3 regions of the Amycolatopsis sp. NBC_00438 genome follow, and region 1 is predicted to be linked to each of the others. Evidence: riboswitches for the same ligand, from Rfam matches in the RefSeq annotation. Region 1 holds a riboswitch; each other region holds the start of a gene.
The links. A riboswitch is a leader RNA that binds a small molecule or an ion and turns the genes downstream of it on or off. The one in region 1 is predicted to bind S-adenosylmethionine.
Positions count from the first base shown of each region.

Region 2: linked by a shared signal. The riboswitch ahead of thrC (threonine synthase) and the one ahead of OG494_RS42950 (methionine ABC transporter ATP-binding protein) in region 1 are both predicted to bind S-adenosylmethionine.
Region 3: linked by a shared signal. The riboswitch ahead of OG494_RS03145 (aminotransferase class V-fold PLP-dependent enzyme) and the one ahead of OG494_RS42950 (methionine ABC transporter ATP-binding protein) in region 1 are both predicted to bind S-adenosylmethionine.

Region 1 covers NZ_CP107923.1:9,313,613-9,320,415, reverse strand. Annotated here, with positions in the region: gene OG494_RS42965 (ABC-F family ATP-binding cassette domain-containing protein) at 1-366, opposite strand, end outside; gene OG494_RS42960 (ASCH domain-containing protein) at 371-778, opposite strand; gene OG494_RS42955 (4-(cytidine 5'-diphospho)-2-C-methyl-D-erythritol kinase) at 775-1,737, opposite strand; gene OG494_RS42950 (methionine ABC transporter ATP-binding protein) at 1,887-2,900, opposite strand; SAM riboswitch class I at 3,108-3,198, opposite strand; gene rsmA (16S rRNA (adenine(1518)-N(6)/adenine(1519)-N(6))-dimethyltransferase RsmA) at 3,311-4,153, opposite strand; gene OG494_RS42940 (hypothetical protein) at 4,163-4,513, opposite strand; gene OG494_RS42935 (transglycosylase family protein) at 4,763-6,193, opposite strand; gene OG494_RS42930 (TatD family hydrolase) at 6,482-6,803, opposite strand, start outside.
Region 2 covers NZ_CP107923.1:286,313-293,115, forward strand. Annotated here, with positions in the region: gene OG494_RS01230 (ComEC/Rec2 family competence protein) at 1-1,447, shown strand, start outside; gene thrC (threonine synthase) at 1,518-2,783, opposite strand; SAM riboswitch class I at 2,796-2,929, opposite strand; gene holA (DNA polymerase III subunit delta) at 3,066-4,046, shown strand; gene rpsT (30S ribosomal protein S20) at 4,098-4,358, opposite strand; gene OG494_RS01250 (DMT family transporter) at 4,722-5,603, shown strand; gene OG494_RS01255 (VOC family protein) at 5,627-6,001, shown strand; gene OG494_RS01260 (class I SAM-dependent methyltransferase) at 5,998-6,618, opposite strand; gene lepA (translation elongation factor 4) at 6,734-6,803, shown strand, end outside.
Region 3 covers NZ_CP107923.1:651,526-658,328, reverse strand. Annotated here, with positions in the region: gene OG494_RS03170 (DUF885 domain-containing protein) at 1-73, opposite strand, end outside; gene OG494_RS03165 (AsnC family protein) at 208-1,302, shown strand; gene OG494_RS03160 (RluA family pseudouridine synthase) at 1,299-2,228, opposite strand; gene lspA (signal peptidase II) at 2,225-2,824, opposite strand; gene OG494_RS03150 (hypothetical protein) at 2,902-3,543, opposite strand; gene OG494_RS03145 (aminotransferase class V-fold PLP-dependent enzyme) at 3,560-4,906, opposite strand; SAM riboswitch class IV at 4,945-5,059, opposite strand; gene OG494_RS03140 (M23 family metallopeptidase) at 5,153-5,806, opposite strand; gene OG494_RS03135 (potassium/proton antiporter) at 6,077-6,803, opposite strand, start outside.

The DNA.
Region 1 (6,803 bases):
GGTGGGTGTGTCGAGCCCGATCGCGGTGATGCCCAGTCCGTCCACAATGGACCGGACGCGCGCGTCCGCGGCCCATTCGTGCTCGGCGCCGTAGCGTTCGAGCACGACCTCGCCGACGCTGCTGCCGTCCGGCAGCTCGGTGCGCTGGGTGACGACGGCCATCCGCAGCCCGCCGACGTGGCTCACCCGACCGGTATCCGGCTCGGCGAGTCCGGAAAGGACTTCGAGGAGCGTGGTCTTGCCGCCGCCGTTGAGGCCGACGACACCGATGCGCTGCCCGGCCGCGACGCCCAGCGAGACGCCGTCCAGCAGTGGCTTCACCCCGTAGGACTTGCTCACCGCCTCCAGGTTGACCAGGTTGGCCATGCGCTCAGCCGATCCTTTCCACGATCGTGAACCGGGTCGCCACGATCGGAGTCGTGTCGTCCACGGTGAATTCGGGATCCTTCAGCTCGGCGCGCACTTGCGCCGTGTGCCAGAAGGAGGTGTGGTCCGCGCGCCATCCGGCGACGGTCGTGAAGCCTTCGCCCTCACCGACCGCGTGCGCGAGGTCCACTTCGGACAGTGGGAGGATCCGCACCTCGCGGATCTCGATGATCGCGACACCCTTGTCGGCGGAGTCGACGACCAGTTCGCGCTCGCCGGCCACGGGCGGCGCCTCGCCGTCGGCTTCATAACCCGCGAGGAGCGCGGACGTCGTCGTCTTCGTGCCGTCGAGGATCGCCCCGACGAGCTTGTCCCGCAACGGCCCCGGGAACGCGAACTCAGCGCGCCTCACGCGTGCACCCGCGGCGGCGCGGCGCGAGGCGCGTCGTCCCCGCCGACCACCCGCGCGCCCGGCACCGGGCCGTGGGCCACGCGGACCGTGCGGCACACCCCCGCACCCGACAGCTCGGCCGCGACCTCGACCGCCGTCTGCGCGTCTTCGCAGAGGAACGCGCACGTCGGGCCGGAGCCGGAAACCGTGCCCGCGAGCGCGCCCGCGTTGACGCCGGCGCGCAGCGTGCGGCGCAGCCCCGGCCGCAGCGAAACCGCCGCCGCCTGCAGGTCGTTGCCCAGCAGCAGCGCCAGCTGACGCGGATCGCCCGAGGCCAGCGCCTCGACGACCGGCGTGTGCGCGCCGATCCGCGGCGGGTTGCCCTCGGCGCGCAGCCGGTCCAGCTCGCCGAACACCTTCGGCGTCGACAGGCCGCGCTGGTCGAAGGCCAGCACCCAGTGGAACGTGTGCCGCGAGAGCACCGGCACCAGCTGCTCGCCGCGGCCGGTGCCCAGCGCCGTGCCGCCGTAGAGCGCGAACGGGACGTCGCTGCCCAGGCCGGCGGCGATCTCCGCGAGCTCGTCGCGGGTGATTTCGAGGTTCCAGAGGGAAGCCAGGCCGACGAGCGTCGCCGCCGCGTCCGCGCTGCCGCCCGCCATGCCGCCGGCGACCGGGATGCCCTTGCGCAGCACCACGCGGACCTTCGGCTCCTCGGTGCGGCCGACGTGCGCGGCCAGCGCTTCGACGGCGCGCCAGGCCAGGTTCGTGGCGTCGGTGGGCACCGAACCCTCACCCTCGCCGTAGATCTCCAGGCCCGGGTCGTCGGTGACCGCGACGGTCACTTCGTCGGTCAACGACAAGGCCTGGAACACGGTCACCAGCTCGTGGTAACCGTCCTCGCGCAGGTCGTCGACCGCCAGGTGCAGGTTGACCTTGGCCGGGACCCGGACGGTGACTGGGGGCGGGACTACAGCGAGCACCCGACCAGCCTACGTGCCCGCACCGGCCGGCTTCCCGCCAGGAGAAAGGACGTCGAGCGCCCGGCACCCGCTGAACGCCGTGAAGGGCACCTTCAGGGACATAGAGTCCCTGAAGGTGCCCTTCACGGCTTTGGGGGCCGGCTTTGGGGTCAGGCCGCGGCGACACCCTGGGGGCCGCGGGCGGTGTGCGTGACGTGGCCGCCGCGCTCGGCGACCCACGCCAGCGCCGCGTCGGCCCGCTCGCCGCGGACGCCGAGGCGGAACCGGCCGACCGGGGTGTCGCCGATCCGGGTCAGGCCCCCGCCGATGGTGGCGAACTCGACGTCGAAGCGGCCCGCGGCCTCGGGCAGCAGGGCGCCGACCGAGGCAAAGCCGACCAGCACGACGTCGACCGAGCGGTCGTAGCGCGACGCCTGCGCGCGGGTGGTCTCGATGGCCGGCAGCAGCGCCTGCGCGGTGCGGCTGCCCGGGTTCGAGATCAGGTCGAGCACGGAGCCGCGCTCGACGACCGTGCCGTCTTCGAGCACCGCGACGTCGTCGCAGACACGGCGGACGACACTCGCGTCCGGCGTCGTGACCACGATGGTGACGCCCAGCTCGGCGCGCGCCCGGTCGAGGACGGTGAGCACCGCGCCGGCCTCTTCGGGGTCGATGCCGGCGGTCGGGTCGTCGGCGAGCAGCACCGCGGGGGCCGCGGCGAGTGCCTTCGCGACGGCGACGCGGCGGAGCTGGCCGGCGGTCAGCTCGCCGGGACGCTGCGCGGCGCGCGGGGTCAGGCCGACGAGGTCGAGCAGCGAGCCGACCTTGCTGCGGCGCTGCGGGCCGTCGATGCCCAGCTGCTCCAGCGGGGACGCGATGTTGCCGGCGATGGTGCGCTCGGCGATCAGCTCCGACTTGGTGCCGACGACGCCGAGCTGACGGCGGATCTCGCGGAGCCGGCGGCCGTCGAGCGTGCCGGTGTTGAGGCCGTCGAGCCGCACGACGCCGCGGTCGGGCCGCTCCTGCAGCGCGATGCAGCGGGCGAGAACGGACTTGCCGGACCCGGCCGGGCCGACCACGCCGAACAGCGAGCCGGCCTGGACGTCGACGCTCACATCGTGCAGCGCGACGACCGGATTTCCGTTGAGGGCAAAGGACTTGGACAGGTTTTCGACGGTGATCACGAAGGCTCCAGAAAACGGGGCGCGTAGATGTACGCGTCCGGCCGCAAGCAAGTGTCCGTCCTCTATGGACGGTGCATGAAGAAGAGGTGTGACGGGTCGAGCAAGCTCAGTTGGAGCGTCGACATGCGGTCACGGAGCGGCGACCCTCGTCGACAACGCGGCGTTTGGTCAGCAGCAGCGGGCGAGCAACCCTCTTCATCGGGACGGCCTCCATCGGTCCTGGCGGTAGCACCTGCCCTGCGGAGGGTGGTTGCTGCGACTTCGGCGAGCCAGGTCTCTCAGTCGCTCGGGATGGACGTACTGAGTAAAACCGATCCCGAGGAGCGAAAGCAAGCCTGTTGGGCCAGATCACACGACTGGAGGTGTCCGGATCGCGAGACGGGCACCGCGGAGGACGTATTTTGCCGCGGTCAGCCGGCGACGGCGGCGAGCCGCGCGAAGTCGTGCACGTCCAGCTGCTCACCGCGGGTCTTCGGGTCGATCCCGGCGGCCACCAGCAGCTCACCGGCCCGCTCGGCCGACCCGGCCCAGCCGGCGAGCGCCGCGCGGAGCGTCTTCCTGCGTTGTGAGAACGCGGCGTCCACGAGACCGAACAGCCGGTCCCGGTCCTCGGACGCCGGCGCGTCGCCGCGTTCGAAGGCGACGAGCGCCGAATCGACGTTGGGTACCGGCCAGAACACCGAGCGTGGCACCGCGGCGACCTTGCGCGCCGAGCCGTACCAGGCGAGCTTGACGCTCGGGACGCCGTAGATCCGGCTGCCGGGGCCGGCGGCCATCCGGTCGGCGACTTCGGTCTGGACCATGACGAGGCCGCGGCGCAGCGACGGCAGCTCGGCCAGCAGGTGCAGCACGACCGGCACGGCGACGTTGTAGGGCAGGTTGGCCACAAGCGTGGTGGGCTCGGCGGGCAGATCCGCCTTCGAGACGCGCATGGCGTCGGCCTCGAGGACGTCCAGCCGGCCCGCGGCGTCCGGCCCGCGTTCGGCGACGGTCTTCGGCAGCCGTTCGGCCAGCTTCGGGTCGATCTCGACGGCCACGACCCGCGCCCCGGCGGCCAGCAGCCCGAGCGTCAGGGAGCCGAGCCCGGGCCCGACCTCCAGGACGACGTCGTCCGGGCCGAGGCGCGCGAGGTCGACGATCCGCCGCACGGTGTTGGGATCGTGCACGAAGTTCTGCCCGAGCTTCTTGGTCGGCCGCACGTCCAGCTCGGCCGCCAGCCCGCGGATCTCGGCAGGTCCCAACAGTTCAACCACCGGGTGAGCTTACCCAGCATGGTCCGGCAACACCGCGAGGGCAGCGGTGGCCAGCTCGCGCACCCGCCGCCAGTCCGGCTCGGCCGCGAGAGCATCGAACGTCCAGAGGTGTGCGTTGACTTCGCCGCTCATCCGTGTGAGCAGGCAATCGAGTTCGGCGAGGGCCGGTGTGGCCTCGCCGTGTCCTGGGCTGCGTCCGAGGTCTTCGTAGAAGTCGTCGAACTCCAGGGCGAGTTCGTCCGCGCAGACGGGAATGCCGATCTCGCGCAACCACGCCTGCTGCCGCTCGGCGGGCCACGTCAGCCGGGTCAGTGCCACGCGGAAGTACCGGAGCTTGTGCCGTTGGTAGTACTCCTCCACGGACCCAGTCTGACCAGGTCCTGGGGCCGGGGCACCCGAATATCCGTGCGGGGAGGGTCGGCCCGCGTACCCGGACAGTCGGCTCGCGTACTTGAAGGGTCGGCTCGCGTGATCGAGGAGCCGACACGCGTGATTGGACGTTCGACACACGTGACCGCAGGCGGAACCCGCGTGATCAGGCGGGTATCTCGCCTGATCACGCGAAACGGCCCCCACCCGGAGGTGGGGGCCGTTTCGGAAAAGCGGAAGTCAGGCCTTCTTGCCGCAGACCGGCCAGGCGCTGTAGCTGCCGCCGCGGCCGGCGCGGACCTTCTCCGCCACCGCGATCTGCTCTTCACGCGAAGCCTGGTTCGGCAGCGCGGCGTACTGGGAGCCGCCGTAGGCGTTCCAGGTCTGCTTGTCGAACTGGAGGCCGCCGTAGTAGCCGTTGCCGGTGTTGATGGCCCAGTTGCCGCCGGACTCGCACTGCGCGATGCGGTCCCACGCGGAACCGTCGCCGATGTCCGGGGTCGCGGCCTTCTTGGTGCCGACGTGGATGATCTTCGGCTTGGCCGGAGTGATCACCTGCTCCGACATCGACTCGCGCGAGACCTCTTTGCCGTTCTTCTGCGTGACCTTGTAGGTCACCATCTTCTCGCCCGGCGTGCCCGGGTCCTCGACCTGCGTCTTGCCCTTGTCGAGGTCCGGGTCGTCGACCTTCTGCTCGGGCGGGGCGATGGTTTCCTTCTGGTTCACCATCGAGACGCCGGTCCGGCTGATGTGGACCTCGGCGCCGTCGGTCAGCTTGACGTCCAGGCCGCCTTCGGCCGCGTCCTCCGGGCCCAGGGTGAGCTTGTACTCGCCCAGGAACTCCTTCGTGGTGACGGCGGTCGTCGTGACCTGCTTCGGCTCGTTGGCCCCGTCGAAGAGCGTGAGGTGCTTGAGCGTCTTGATCTGGACCGTGGCGCCCTCGAGGGGCAGCTCGCCGTCCTTCGGCATCGACATCCACGTGCCGGCCTTCTCGGCGTCGGTCATGCCGAGCTGGGACAGGGCGTCGCCCAGGTGGGTCGCGCGGACCCAGGACGTGCGCTCCGCGCCGTCGACGACCAGCTTCAGCTGGCGGCCGCGCTCGAGCTTGATGACGCCGCCGTCGCCGACCTCGGCCTGCGGGGACGGGGAGAGCGAGTCGTGCGCGCCGACCGACAGGCCCGCGTCCTCCAGCACCTCGCCGACGGTGTCGCCGAACGAGTGCACGGTGGTCGTCTGGCCGTCGACGTCGACGGTGATGCTCTTGTTCATCGCCAGCGCGGCCGCGCCGCCGCCGGCGATGCTGATCATGACGCCGAGGACGGCGCCCTTGAGGAAGCGGCGCTTCCAGACCTTGGAGGTCGCCCGGATGCTCTCGTCCAGCATGGCCTTCTTGGCCTGCGGGGACGCGGTCCGGTCCGCCTCGATCTCGTCCGGGATGACGATCGGCGGGAGGTAGGTGGTCTCCGCGTTGATGAGGCGGATCAGTTCGTCGACGTCGACGTCGATCGACGCCATCATCGCGTCGGCGTCGGGGCCGAGCGCGGCGAGGATGTCCTGCTGCGTGATGTTCGGGTCGTCAGAAAAGTCGAGCTGGCCGTACGCGGTGTCCTCGAAGTAATTGCGGTCGAGGACGGCGGCGGAGCGTGCTCCAGCCTGTCTGCTACCTGTCACCGGGTCGTTCCCTTTCCCAAGACGCCGTTCGGGGCGGCAGTCTTTACGTCTGGGCCCGCAGCCGGCGCCATCGTCACGGTCCCGGTCGTACCAACCCGGTTCCGCTTCCCCGACGTGCACTGACGTGACTGAGGGCGTAACAGCCGGCAACTGCATGGTGCAGTACCGACCGGCACGATCACGGGACAGTAACGGGTCCCGCCGGGTTGCGCAAACACCCCCCGGAGTGTCGTGATCTGAGTCACTCCATCAGGTGGGCGATCATGGAACCCGGTTGTCGCAATGCGTTCACCCCGTTGTGACACTGGGGAGTCGGTAGACCCGCTCGGCCGTGGTCCGGACCGATTCGGCGACTTCGTGGACAGCTTCGCCCCTGAGCGCCGCGAGGTGACGGACGGTGTACGCGGCGCCGTAGGGCTCGTTCGGGCGTCCACGGAAGGGGTGGGGGGTCAGAAACGGCGCGTCGGTCTCGACGAGGTAACCGTCCGGCGGGCAGAGCCGCGCCGCCTCGTGGAGCCCCTTGGCGTTCTTGAACGTCACGGTGCCGGCGAACGAAAGCACGTATCCGGCGTCGATACAGCGTCGCGCGATTTCCGCGTCCCCGGAAAAA
Region 2 (6,803 bases), 1.4 Mb from region 1:
GGCGGCGGTCGCGTTGCTGGCCTTGGCGCTGGGACGGCGAGGTTCGGCGCTGCCCGCGCTGGCCTTCGCGGTGTGCCTGCTGGTCGTGGCGGATCCGGCGATGGCCACGGACTTCGGGTTCGCCTTGTCGGTCTTCGCCACCGCGGGGCTGGTTCTGCTGGCTCCGCGCTGGGCCGGCGTGCTGGTCCGCCGCGGCGTCCCGCCGGGCTTCGCCGAAGGGCTGGCGATCCCGCTCGCCGCCTTCGTGGTGACGGCGCCGGTGCTCGCCGGGATGGCGGGCACGGTGAGCCTGGTGTCGGTGCTGACCAACGTGCTCGCCGCGCCCGTCGTCGCCCCGGCGACGGTGCTCGGGGTACTGGCGACGGTCGCCGCGCCGTGGTGGCCGGGTGCCGGGACGTTCCTGGTGCGCCTGGCCGGCCCGGAGGCCGAGTGGCTGATCTTCGTGGCGCGGCACGGCGCGCGGGCCCCGGGCGCGGTCGTGGCCTGGCCGGCCGGCTGGGCGGGCGCGCTGCTCGCGGCGGCCGTGCTCGCGGTGCTCGTGTTCGCGGTGCGGTACCGGCGGGTCCGGCTGCTGCTGGCGGTGGTGATCGTCGGCGCGCTGCTGGTGTTCGTACCGGTGCGGGTGCTCGCGCCGGCGTGGCCTCCGCGGAACTGGGCGATGGTCGAATGCGACGTCGGCCAGGGCGACGCGGTCGTGCTGGCGACGGCCGAGCCGGGGCGGGCCGTGGTGGTGGACACCGGGCCCGAGCCGGGGCCGGTCGACGAGTGCCTGCACCGGCTCTCGGTCGACCGGATCCCGTTGCTGGTGCTGAGCCACCTGCACGCCGACCACATCGGCGGGCTCGCGTCGGTCTTCGACGGCCGGTCGGTCGGTGGCATCGCCGTCGGGCCGGGGCGGACGCCGGAGTGGGCGTGGCGGCAGGTCGCCGAGGAAGCGTTGAGCCGCCACGTGCCGCTGGTGGAACTGAGCCCGGGTGAGCGGGTCGACCTGCCCGGGCTGGCGCTCGACGTGCTCGGGCCGACCTACGTGCCGGAACGCCCGGCCGGTCGGCAGGACGGCACGACGATCAACAACAGCTCGGTCGTCCTGCGGGCCGAGACGGCGGCCGGGCGTGTGCTGCTGACCGGTGACGTCGAACTGGCGGCCCAGGCGGACCTCCTGGCCGACGTCGGAGATCTGAAAGCGGAGGTGCTCAAGGTGCCCCACCACGGTTCGCGGTACTCGCTGCCGGCGTTCCTCGCCGCGGTGGCCCCGCGGGCGGCGCTCATCAGCGTCGGCGCGGGCAACACCTACGGTCATCCCAGCAAGTCCACAGTGGACACGCTGTCGGCGCTCGGCGCCCTGGTGACCCGGACCGACACGGACGGCGACACGGCCGTCGTCCCGGACCCGTCAGGGCCCGCGATAGCCCGGCGGGGTGAGCCACGAGGGCCGCCTCGCCGCTGACTTGATTCCGTTGCCCGGCAACGCGTTCCCGCCGGGGGCAAGCCTGGGCTCGCCCCCGGCGGGGGAGACGTCAGTAGCCGAGGGCCTGGTTCACGGCCGCGGCCGACGCCGGCACGGTGGCCTTGGGGCCCACGTGGTTCTCGATGGCGTCGAGGGTCTTGAGGCCGTCGCCGGTGATGAGGAGCACCGTCTCGGCGTCCGGGTCCAGCTTGCCCGTCTCGACCAGCTTCTTCGCCGTGGCGACGGTGACCCCGCCGGCCGTCTCGGTGAAGATGCCCTCGGTGCGGGCCAGCAGCCGGATGCCTTCGACGACCTCTTCGTCGGTGACGTCCTCGATCGAGCCGCCGGTGCGGTTGACGATGTCGAGCACGTACGGGCCGTCGGCCGGGTTGCCGATCGCCAGCGAGCGGGCGATGGTGTCCGGCTTCACCGGCTGGACGACGTCGTGGCCGGCGCGGAACGCGGCCGAGACCGGCGAGCAGCCGGTGGCCTGGGCGCCGAACACCTTGTATGGGCTGGCGTCCACCAGGCCGAGCTGGCCCAGCTCGCGGAAACCCTTGTCCACCTTGGTGAGCTGCGAACCGGAGGCGATCGGCACGACGATCTGCGGCGGGATCCGCCAGCCGAGCTGCTCGGCGACCTCGAAGGCGAGTGTCTTCGAACCCTCGGAGTAGTACGGGCGGACGTTGACGTTCACGAAGGCCCAGCTCGGGTGCTCGCCGGCCAGTTCGGTGGCGAGGCGGTTGACGTCGTCGTAGTTGCCGTCGACGGCGATCAGGTCGCCGTCGTAGACCGCGGTGGTGAGGATCTTGGCGCGTTCGAGGGACTGGGGGATCAGGACGACCGACTTCCAGCCCGCGCGGGCCGCCGCGGCGGCGACGGCGTTGGCCAGGTTGCCGGTCGAGGGACAGGCGAGCACGTCGAAGCCGAACTCGCGGGCCGCGGCCAGCGCGACGGCGACGACGCGGTCCTTGAACGAGTGCGTCGGGTTGCCGGTGTCGTCCTTGACCCACACGCGCTTGAGGCCGAGTTCCTTGGCCAGGCGGTCGGCGCGGATCAGCCGCGTCGCGCCGGGCTCGGTGTTCGGGATCTCTTCGACGTTGGACGGAACCGGGAGGAGCTTCTTGTAGCGCCAGATGTTCTTGGGGCCGGCCTCGATGTCTTCGCGACGGACGCGGCCGAAGTCGTAGGCGACCTCGAGCGGCGAGAAGTCTTCGGCGGAGACGAACTCGGGGGCGAGCGGCTGCCGGTGGCCCTCTTCCTTCGACACCAGTTCGACGGCCGGTCCGAGATCCGGGGTCTTGGTGGTGGAGGTCGTGCCGAGGGTTGCGGTCATCGCGAGGTTCCTTCCTCATCTGCCCCGCCGAAGCGGGCCGGAATTGGCACCGTGGTCGTCAGCTATCCCGCGATCGCGGGATGACAGGCTGTACGCCGGTTGCCGGGGCTTCGTCGGGCCGTTCCCTCTGCCCCTCTGGATGAGCGGTATTCAGTTGTCGGTGCGCGCCAAAGAGCGCGCCGCCTCCAGGACACCGTACGACATGGTGCTCGAGGCGTGCCATGGTGCCCGCTCGACATCACCGGAGCGGGCGCACCGGGAAGCAAGTGAGAGGATTCCCGGGTGACCGCGCAAGCCACCGCCCCGGCCCCGCTCCACCTGGTCCTGGGTGAGGAAGAACTGCTGATCGAGCGGGCCGTCCGCGAGACGCTGGCCGCGTCCCGCGCGATCGACGCGACGGCGGAGCTGACGCGGGCCCGGGTGTCCGATCTCACAGCGCCCGAGCTGGCCGAACTCGTCAGCCCGTCGCTGTTCAGCGAGGGCCGGGTGATCGTCCTCGAGTCGGCGCAGGACATCTCGCAGGAGCTGGCCGACGCCGTGGCTTCGTACCTGAAAGACCCGGCGGACGGCATCGTGCTCGTCGTCGTGCACACCGGCGGTGGACGCAGCAAGGCGGGCAAGACGCTCCCGGCGGTGCTGAAGAAGGCCGGCGCCGAGGTGACGGAGTGCCCGAAGCTGACCAAGCCCGCCGAGCGGGAGCAGTTCGTCCGCCACGAGGTGCGCCGGGCGGGTGGCAAGATCGACCCGGCCGGGGTCGCGGCCCTCATCGACGCCGTGGGCTCCGACCTGCGGGAACTCTCCTCGGCGGCGATGCAGCTCGTGGCGGACGCCGGCGGGGTCGTCGACGCCGACGCGGTCCACCGCTACCACCGCGGCCGTGCCGACGTCACCGGGTTCGCGGTGGCGGAGAAGGCCGTGAGCGGCGACCGCGCGGCGGCCCTGGAGTCGCTGCGCTGGGCGATGCAGCTCGGCGTCCCGCACGTCCTGGTCGCCGACGCGCTGGCGGACGCGGTCCGCACGATCGCCCGCGTCTCCGGCGCGGGCCGCGGCAACCCGAACCAGCTGGCCGGGGAGCTGGGCATGCCGCCGTGGAAGGTCCGCAAGGCCCAAGGCCAGTCCCGCGGCTGGAACCAGGACGGCCTGGCCACCGCGATGCGGGTGGTCGCGCGGCTGAACGCCGAGGTCAAGGGCGTCGCGGCGGACCCGAACTACGCGCTGGAACGCGCGGTCCTGCAGGTGGCGGCGGCCAAGGGCGACCGCTGATCATGAAGAAAGCCCCGGCCGGGGCCGGGGCTTCTCCAGAGATCAGGCAGCTCAGAGCGAGTTGACGCGCTTCGCGAGCGCCGACTTCTTGTTGGCGGCCTGGTTGGCGTGGATGACGCCCTTCGAGACGGCCTTGTCCAGCTTCTGGGCGGCGTCGCGCTGCATCTCGACGGCCTTGGCCTTGTCACCGGAGTCAGCGGCTTCGCGGACCTTGCGGATCGCGGTCTTCACCGAGGACCGGATCGCCTGGTTGCGCTGACGCGCCTTCTCGTTCGTGGTGATGCGCTTGATCTGCGACTTGATGTTGGCCATGAGGCGCTCCTGCTTTCACTCGGTGAGCTTCGCCGCCGCGCTCGTGTGGCCCCGCGAAAGCGGGTTTCCTCCATGACGGAATGCCGCACGGCAACGAGCCACGACTTTAACAGCCCAGCTCCGGCCGCCCGCGACCGCGTCCTGCGAGGCCCGGATCACCGGGAGTACGGTGGACGGCGGTAGTGCCTAGGGTTCCGTCACCGGTCCGCCCGCAGTTCGAGTCACACCAGCGAGACAACCAGGAACCGGTGGGTCTGGTCCGAGCGGCACCATCGGCGGGTCCGGAAGGCCCGCCGTTCATCTGACGGGGCAAAAGCCTGGAGGACCCGGTTTTCGCGCGCGCGAAAACCCCTAAGGGGTCCTGTGAACACCACCGCTCTGTCCCTCGTCCTCGTCGCGGCCGTCGTGCACGCCGCGTGGAACCTGGCCGCCAAGCGGATCGAATCCGGCGGCACCCAGTTCGTCTGGCTCTACTACACGGTTTCCGCCGTCGCCCTGCTGCCGGTGACGGTCGTGCTGCTCGTCGTCGAGCCGCAACGTCCACAGTGGAGCTGGCTGCTGGCCGCGGCGGGCACGTCGGTGCTGCACGTCGGGTACGGCATCGTGCTGCAGCGCGGCTACCGCGTCGGCGACCTGTCCGTCGTCTACCCCGTCGCGCGGGGCACCGGGCCGCTGCTGTCGGTGCTGGCCGCCGTCCTGGTGCTCGGCGAACGGCCCGGCTGGCTCGGCCTGCTCGGCGCGTTCCTGGTGATCACCGGGGTGCTGGTGATCAGCACCGGCCGCCGCGGTGGCGCCGCGCACGACCCGGCCGCCGCGAAGGCACGCCGCGCCGGGATCTTCTACGGCGTGCTGACCGGCCTGACGATCGCCGGTTACACCCTGTGGGACGCGCACTCGGTGACCGGCATCGGCATGCCGCCGGTCGTGTACCTCGGCCTCGGCACGCTCATCCAGAGCGCCTTGCTCCTGCCCAGCGCGCGGGCCGGCCGCGCCGAGGTGACGCGGCTCTGGCGTGACCAGCGCCGCGAGGTGCTGATCGTCGGGCTGCTGTCGCCGATCGCCTACATCCTCGTGCTGTTCGCCCTGACGATGGCGCCGGTCAGCCTGGTGGCGCCCGCCCGGGAGCTGAGCATCGTGCTGGGCGGCCTCGCCGCGTGGCTGGTGCTGGGCGAGCGGGACGCCGTGCGGCGGCTGGCCGGGTCGGTGATCGTGCTGTCCGGCATCGCCGCGATTGCGGCGGCCTGAGGACCTCCGGTAGGGATGGTCGGATGGAAGTCCTGAAGAGCCGGCTGCTGATCCGCCCGCGGGACGTCGAGGCGACGACCGCGTTCTACCGCGACACGCTCGGCCTGGCCGTGGAGCGTGAGTTCCCCGGCGGCACGGTGTTCTTCCTGGGCCACGGCTCAGTGGAGGTGTCCGGCTCGGGCGAGACGGGCGCGTCGCCCGATCTGGTGCTCTGGCTGCAGGTGCGCGACCTGGCCGGCGAGCTGGCCGGGCTCAGGGCGAAGGGCCTGACGCCGGTGCGGGACGCCCAGCGTGAGCCCTGGGGCCTGGACGAGGCCTGGATCGCCGATCCCGACGGCACGCGCATCGTCCTGGTCGAGGTGCCGGAGGGGCACCCGATCCGCACGGACACCCGCTAGGCGGGTTTGACGGCCCGCAGCTGCGCGGCGAGCGCGGTGAAGCCGGGTGGTTCCCAGGTCCACGTCTGCAGGTCGGCGAAGCCCGCTTCGGCGGCTTCGTCGGCCAGCACGTGCCTGCTCACGGGCAGCCACTTCTCGTGCGCGGACAGCAGCAGCCGGCCACCCGGGCGCAGGACCCGGAACAGCTCGGCGAAGCCGGCCGCGCGGTCGTCCCAGAGCATGACGTTGTTCACGGTCAGGACGACGTCCACGGACTCGCCGGGCTCGCCGGTGTGCGCCGCCGACCCCTCCCGGAGTTCGGCCTGGTCACCGCAGCGTTCGTGGCACAGGGCCAGCATCTCGGGGGAGGGGTCGACGCCGATCGTGCGCCCGGCCAGCCGGGCGGCGGCGTGCAGGCCGACGCCGGGGCCGGGCCCGACGACCAGGACGGTCTCGTCCGGTTCGAGCTTCGCCAGGTCGACGACGCGGTGTTCGGTGGCGGAGTTGCCCCGGGCCATGAGCCGGCCGCCGAGGCGGCCGAGCACGCCCGAAGGGTGACCGAAGGCACGGTCGAGGACACGGCCGAAACCGTCCGGATCCGGCTGGGGAGGTGGTGCCGGCTGGTGCGAAGTGCTCATACTTCGAGGGCACCACGGTTCACGTGGGCTCGCATCGGGGATGACCCCCACCCGCACCCGGAGCGCCATGGGAGCATGGACGTGGCCATCCCCGACTTTCCGAGGACTCATTCGAGTGACAGCGCGCAACAAGTTCGCCGACACCACCTTCACGCCTCCGGAGCTCATCCGGAACTTCTGCATCA
Region 3 (6,803 bases), 1.8 Mb from region 1:
GCGCGGGCATCAGCGGATCGGCGGCGTACAGGGCTTCGACGAACTCGTCGGCGAGTTCGGTGACCGCGGTCATGGGCAGGACCCCCAGCGTCGATGGTGTGCTCGTTCGCGACCCTAACGGAGATCACCGACAGGAACGCGCGTTCGTTCGCCGGGGGCGGACGGCCTTCGGCGCGAGCGGTTCGGCGAGGCGGTAGCGTTCACCGAGTGGCTGTGACCGATCCCGTGGATACCCGCCTGCTCGCCGCGCTCGCCGAGCTGGGCAAGGCGGCCGTGCACGAGCTCGCGGCCAAGGTCGGCATGGATCCCCGCGAAGTCGCCTACCGGCTGGTCGCGCTGTCCGGCAGCGGGCTGCCGCTGCTCGTCGGCGTCGAAAGCGACCCGAACGGGCTGCGCGCGGCCATCGCGGGGTCGCCGCCGTCGTGGGCGAAGCCCGGCGTCCCCGGCTCGCCGCAGTTCCCGGCCCAGGCACCGCCGTCACAGCCGGTACCGATGCCACCCCCGAACGTCCAAGGCCCGTACAACGTCCACGGCGCACCGTCCGGACCGTACAACGTCCAAGGCGCGCCATCGGGGCCGTACAACGTCCAAGGCGCGCCGTCCGGACCGTACAACGTCCAAGGCGCGCCATCGGGGCCGTACAACGTCCAAGGCGCGCCGTCCGGACCGTACAACGTCCAAGGCGCGCCATCGGGGCCGTACAACGTCCAGGGCACGCCGTCCGGGCGTTACCCCGGCCCGCCGCCCCGGCCGCCGCAGCAGCAGTTCGCCCCGCCGCCCCCGCCGCGGCCCGACCCCGTGGTGAGCACGTGGGGCGTGCCGCAGACGGCGTCCTGGGCCCGCGGCGACGAGCCCGCGCGCCCGGCCGGCGCCCCCGGCGGCAAGAAGGGCCGGCTCGGCGAGGTGCTGGAGACCCAGGGCCTGGAGGGCGAGCAGCTGACGGTGCAGCTGCTCGAGGTCCAGGACCCGGCGGACTTCCTGTTCGGTGCGGCCGGCTACCGCCTGGAGGAGGGCGAACGCTCGGTCGTCGTGCACACGGAGATCACCAACCGCGGCGCGATCCCGTTCGCCTCGCTGCCGGACAACTACCTCGAACTGCTCACCGCCGACGGCCGGACGATCGGCAAGGCCCCGGTCTCGCTGACCTCCCGGCCGCCGCACAAGATCGGCGTCAAACCGGGCGAAACCCTCGGCGGCCACACGGTGTACGTCCTGCCGGACACGACCCGGGTGGTCTCGGTCCGCTGGAGCCCCCGGCCGGAACCGGACGAGCGCACCCTCATCTGGTCGATCGAGGACTAGTAGCTCTCGTCCTGCAGGATCTTCAGCGCGTTCGCCAGGTCGTCCGGGTACTCCGACTCGAACTGCACCCAGCGGCCGTCCGCCGGGTGGGCGAAGCCGAGCGTCTTCGCGTGCAGCCACTGGCGGTTCAGCCCCAGCTTGCGGGCCAGAACCGGGTCCGCGCCGTAGGTCAGGTCGCCGACACACGGGTGCTTCAACGCCGAGAAGTGGACGCGGATCTGGTGCGTCCGCCCGGTTTCGAGCTTGATGTGCGCCAGCGACGCCGCGCGGAACGCCTCGACGACCTCGTAGTGCGTCACGCTGGGGCGGCCGCCTTGGACCACCGCGAACTTGTAGTCGTGGCGCGGGTGGCGGTCGATCGGGGCGTCGATGGTGCCGCGCGTCGGGTCCGGGTGGCCCTGGACGATCGCGTGGTACCCCTTGTCGACCGTGCGTTCCTTGAACGCGCGCTTCAGCACGGTGTACGCATGCTCGCTCTTGGCCACGACCATCACGCCGGTGGTGCCCGCGTCGAGCCGGTGCACCACGCCCTGGCGCTCGGCCGCGCCGGACGTCGCGATGCGCAGGCCGGCCGCCGCGAGGCCGCCGACCACGGTCGGGCCGGTCCAGCCCGGGCTGGGGTGCACGGCGACGCCGACCGGCTTGGAGATCACCACGATGTCGTCGTCGTCGTGCAGGATCCGCATGCCTTCGACCGGCTCGGCGACGATCTCCACCGGGTTCGCCGGCTCCGGCAGCGTGACCTCCAGCAGGCCACCCGCGGCCAGCCGGTCCGACTTGCCCGCCGGGCGGCCGTCCAGCAGCACGTCGCCGGATTCGGCCAGTTCGGCGACGACCGTGCGGGACAGCCCGAGCATCTTGGCGAGGCCGGCGTCGACCCGCATCCCGTCGAGCCCGTCGGGCACCGGGAGCATCCGCGAGCTCACGCCTGGTCCTCCTGCTTGGTTTCCCCGGCCTGCTCGGCCTTCTTCTTGTCCTTGGTCGACGTGCCGTCGTAGTCCTTGCCCAGCAGGGACAGCAGCACGATCAGGGCGCCGCCGACGCAGATCGCCGAGTCGGCGATGTTGAAGATCGCGAAGCCCTTGCCGTTCGGCGCGAACGCCGAGATGAAGTCGACGACGTGGCCCTGCAGCCCGCCGGGCGCGCGGAAGATCCGGTCGGTGAGGTTGCCCAGCGCGCCGGCCAGCACCAGGCCGAGGCCGATCGCCCAGCCGATCGACCGCAGCCGCCGCGAGATCCAGATGATCGCGATGACGACGGCGAGCGCGACCAGGGCCAGCACCCACGTCATGCCGGTGGCCATCGAGAACGCGGCGCCCGGGTTGCGGATCACCTGCAGGTAGATCAGCCCGCCGAGGATCCGGACCGGCTCCTTGCCCTCCAGGTTGGCGGTGACCAGGTTCTTCGTCACCAGGTCGATCGCCCAGAACACCACCGCGACGGCGAACACCCAGCCCACCCGGCGCTTCGGCAGCAGCGGCTTCGCCGGGGCCTCCGGCGTCTCCTGGACGGGCTCGGGCACCGCCTCGGCGGCGGCGTCGGTGTCGGGTTCTCCAGCGCTGGACTCGGTGCTCACCGCACCATTGTCCACGGCGCTGGTCAGGGCGTGTCGGCGGCGGTGTCCGGGCGGCGGCGCAGCACGGCGGTGAAGGCCGCGGCGAACAGGATCGCCGCGGAGACCAGCACGCCCGCGGCGTCCGCCGAGAGCACCACGGCGACCAGCGCGAACGCCGCCGCGGTGAGCAGGACGAGCCGGCTGCGCTCGCAGGCGGCGAGCGCGAGCAGGCCGAGCGTGGCCAGCAGCGGGCCGCGCAGCCCGTCGCCGAGCCGGAACTGCCAGGACCCGACGAGGTCCAGCAGCGGGACGGCGAGCAGCGCGGCCACCGTGCCGAGGACGAACCGCCCGGTGTGGACAGCCCGCCCGGCCCGGCGCAGGCTCAGCGCGTACCAGAGCGCCGCGCCCAGCAGGACCACGTCGAGGGCGACCAGCCACACCGGTCCTTCGGGCAGGCCGGCGCCCGGTGCGTAGAAGTCGTCCTGGGTGAGCCACTGCGCGCTGTACCGGGGCCTGCCTATCCCGTCGGCGGCGCGCGCGTTCTCCTGGCTCATCGGCAGCGAGAACATGGTCGCGAAGTGGCCTTCGGCCGGGCTGCGCCGCGCCAGCAGCTGCGTCACGACCATGCCGATCTGCGCGAAACCCAGCAAGGCCAACGGAAACCAGAAACGCGGCACTCTCCCCATCGGCCCAGGCTAGCGCTCAGCAGAAGGGCGGCAGCTCCCGAGTGTCGCCGGCGGGCGCCCAGCGGCCGTCCACCTTCGTGTACTCCCAGCGCGCGCCGCGGGCGGCGATCTGGCGCAGGGCCAGCAGCACGCGGTCGACGTGCTCCTCGGTGCTGCCGAGGCCGAGGCTGACCCGCACCGCCTGCTGCCCTTCACCGCCGGTGACGCCGATCAGGCGCCTGGCCGCGATGTGGGCGCAGAAGGCGCCGTCGCGGACGCCGATGCCGTACTCGGCCGAAAGGACCGCCGCGAGCCAGCCCGGGTCGAAGCCGTCGACGACGAAGCTGACCGTGCCGACGCGGTCGACCGGCGCGTCGAACAGCCGCAGTTCGGCGCAGCCCGGGATGCTCTCGAGGCCCTTGCGCAGCCGGGTGAGCAGGGCCTGTTCGTGCGCCTCGACGGCGTCCCAGTTCCGGCTGAGGGTTTCGCAGGCGACGCCGAGCGCGTACACGCCGACCGTGTTGGGGGAACCGGCTTCGTGCCGCTCGGGACCGGAGTTCCAGACGACCGCGTCCTCGGTGACGAGCTTGGTCGCGCCGCCGCCGGCGAGGTACGGCCGGGCGGCGCGCAGCCAGTCGGCGCGGCCGATCAGCGCGCCCGCACCGAAAGGCGCGTACAGCTTGTGGCCGGACACGGCGACGTAGTCGACGTCCAGCTCCTTGATCGAGACCCGGCGGTGCGGCGCGAGCTGGGCGGCGTCGAGCGCGATGCGGGCGCCGTGCTTCCGCGCCACCGCCGCGATTTCCGCGACCGGGAGCAGTTCGCCGGTCACGTTGGACGCGCCGGTGATGACGACGAGCCGGGGCCCCTGCGGGGATTCCGCGAGGGCTTCGTCCACAGCGGACACCGCGGCGAGGCGGGTGCGCGGGGTCGGCAGGCGCCGGACGTTCGGGCCCTGCCACGGCAGCAGCGCGGCGTGGTGCTCGGTGTCGAACACGACCACGGCCGTGCGAGGCGGCAGGCTGCGGGCGAGCAGGTTGAAGGAATCGGTGGTGTTGCGGGTGAACACGACGGTGTCGGTCCGCCGCGCGCCGACGAAGCGGCGCAGGGTGTCGCGGGTGCGCTCGTAGAGCTTGGTCGAGACCTGCGAGGCGAAGCCGGCGCCGCGGTGGACGCTGGCGTACCAGGGCAGGAACTCGTCGACGGCCGAGCGCACGGCGTCGAGGCACGGCGCGCTCGCCGCGTGGTCGAGGTTGGCGTAACCGATGTCCCCGCCGGTGACGAGCGGGACCCGCAGCGAGGCGCCCACGACGGTCGGAAGTGCCTGCGCCGCAACGGTTTCGACGGGCTGGGGGGTGCTGGTGCGATCGATGGCGAGAGTCATCGGTGCCTCCTCGGCGATCCGGGGGACCCCCGGCGAGGGGCCCGCGCTTGCCCGTCGCACGGCGCGACCGGCCCGGTCTTCACCCGGGGCACCCCACCGCGGAAGGAGGGTTGCCGGCCAGCAAGCCGGGGCTTAACGCTGGCACTCATGACCTGAGACAGAAGGTAACCGAAAATCCGCGTGGCGGCCAACCCCCGCCTCACATGTTGAGACGCCGCTCACAAGTCGAGCAGCATCCGAGAAGCGTCAGAGCTTCGCGCGGAAATGGCCCGGAAGCTGCGTCACGGCGTGGTCCGCGAGGTGCGTCGCGGTGCCGGTGTACTGGTCCGCGCCGGCGGTGAAAAGCCAGCCGCCCAACGTCTTCCCGTCGATCGGCTCGCCGTGCGCGGCCGCGACCGTCGTCGACAGCCGGCCGTAGGCGACGCCGTTCCAGTCCGCCGCGGCCGCGTCCGGCAGCGTCCAGAGCGTGAAGTGGACGTGGGCGCCGGTGCTGCTGCCGCCGCACGGCAGGGCGTTGCCCGTCGAGCCGAGCACGTCGCCGGCCGCGACCTGCTCACCGTCGGTGACCTTGATGCCCTCCATGTGGTAGTACCCGGTGCGCCAGCCGCCGGCGTGGTCGATGGTCACCCAGTCGCCGCCCGCGCAGTGCTGCAGGTGGACGGTGCCGGCCAGCGGCGCCCGCACGGTCTTGTCGGCCGGGCTGAGGTCGAGGGCGTTCTCCACGCCGGTGCTGCCGTCGTCGGAGTGGATCCCGGCGGAGTACACCTGCTGGCCGGCCTTGAACGGCAGGGCCAGGGCCGGAAAGGGGCCCACCTCGGCGGCCGCGTCCGGAGCGACGGCGAGCCCGAGCCCCAGGACGGCCGCCACGACCAGACCAGCACCGCGCGCGTGAAGTTTCATCACCCTGCGTACTCCTTCTGCTCAACACTCACCCATTCGAGCTAACGAATGGAGCGGAGAGTAAGCCAAAAGGACGAACGCAGGGAAGCTCCCCGTGGGGTTTATTCACCCTTGCGGAAAAAGATCACCATGTGGGCGCGGAGATCGGACAAGCACCGGACAACGCCGAGATCACGTACCCGGGCCGCCGACACGGACGAAGGCCGTGAGGGGCACCTTCAGGGACTCTGAGTCCCTCAAGGTGGCCTTCACGGCCTTGGGCCCCTGGGGTCAGATGCCCGACTCGCCGCGCCAGCGGGCCAGGCGGCCGGCGCGGTCCACGGCGCGCAGGCGGCGCTCGACGTCGTCGCGGACCGTGGCCGTCGTGACCACCAGGAGCTGGTCACGCTCCTGCAGGCGACTGGTCTTCTGCGGTGTGAAGCCCGCGCCCTCGCGCACGACCAGGCTGACCGTCGCGCCCACCGGGAGCCGCAGCTCGGACAGGTAGACGCCGTGCAGCTTCGAGCCCGGCTGGATGCGGACCTGCAGCAGCTCGGCGCCCAGCTCGTCCAGGGGCGCGGAGTCGACGTCGAGCTCGTACGCCTCGGACTTCTTCGACAGCCCGAGCCAGCGCGCCAGCGGACCGAGGGTCGCGCCCTGGAGCAGCGTCAGCACGATGACCAGCACGAACACCGCGTCGACCAGGCGCTGGGCGCCGGGCAGCCCCTCCGACAGCGGGATCATCGCGAGCACGATCGGCACCGCGCCGCGCAGGCCGGCCCACGACAGGAACGCCTGTTCCCGCCAGGGCAGCCGGAACGGCAGCATCGACAGCACCACCGAGATCGGCCGGGCCAGCAGCAGCACGACGGCGCCCGCGACCAGGCCCGGCACCAGCGTCTCCAGCAGCCGGCTCGGCGACGCGAACAGCCCGAGCAGCACGAACAGGCCGATCTGCGCCAGCCAGCCCAGGCCCTCGGCGAACGACAATGTGTCGGAGCGGTGCGGCAGCCGGGAG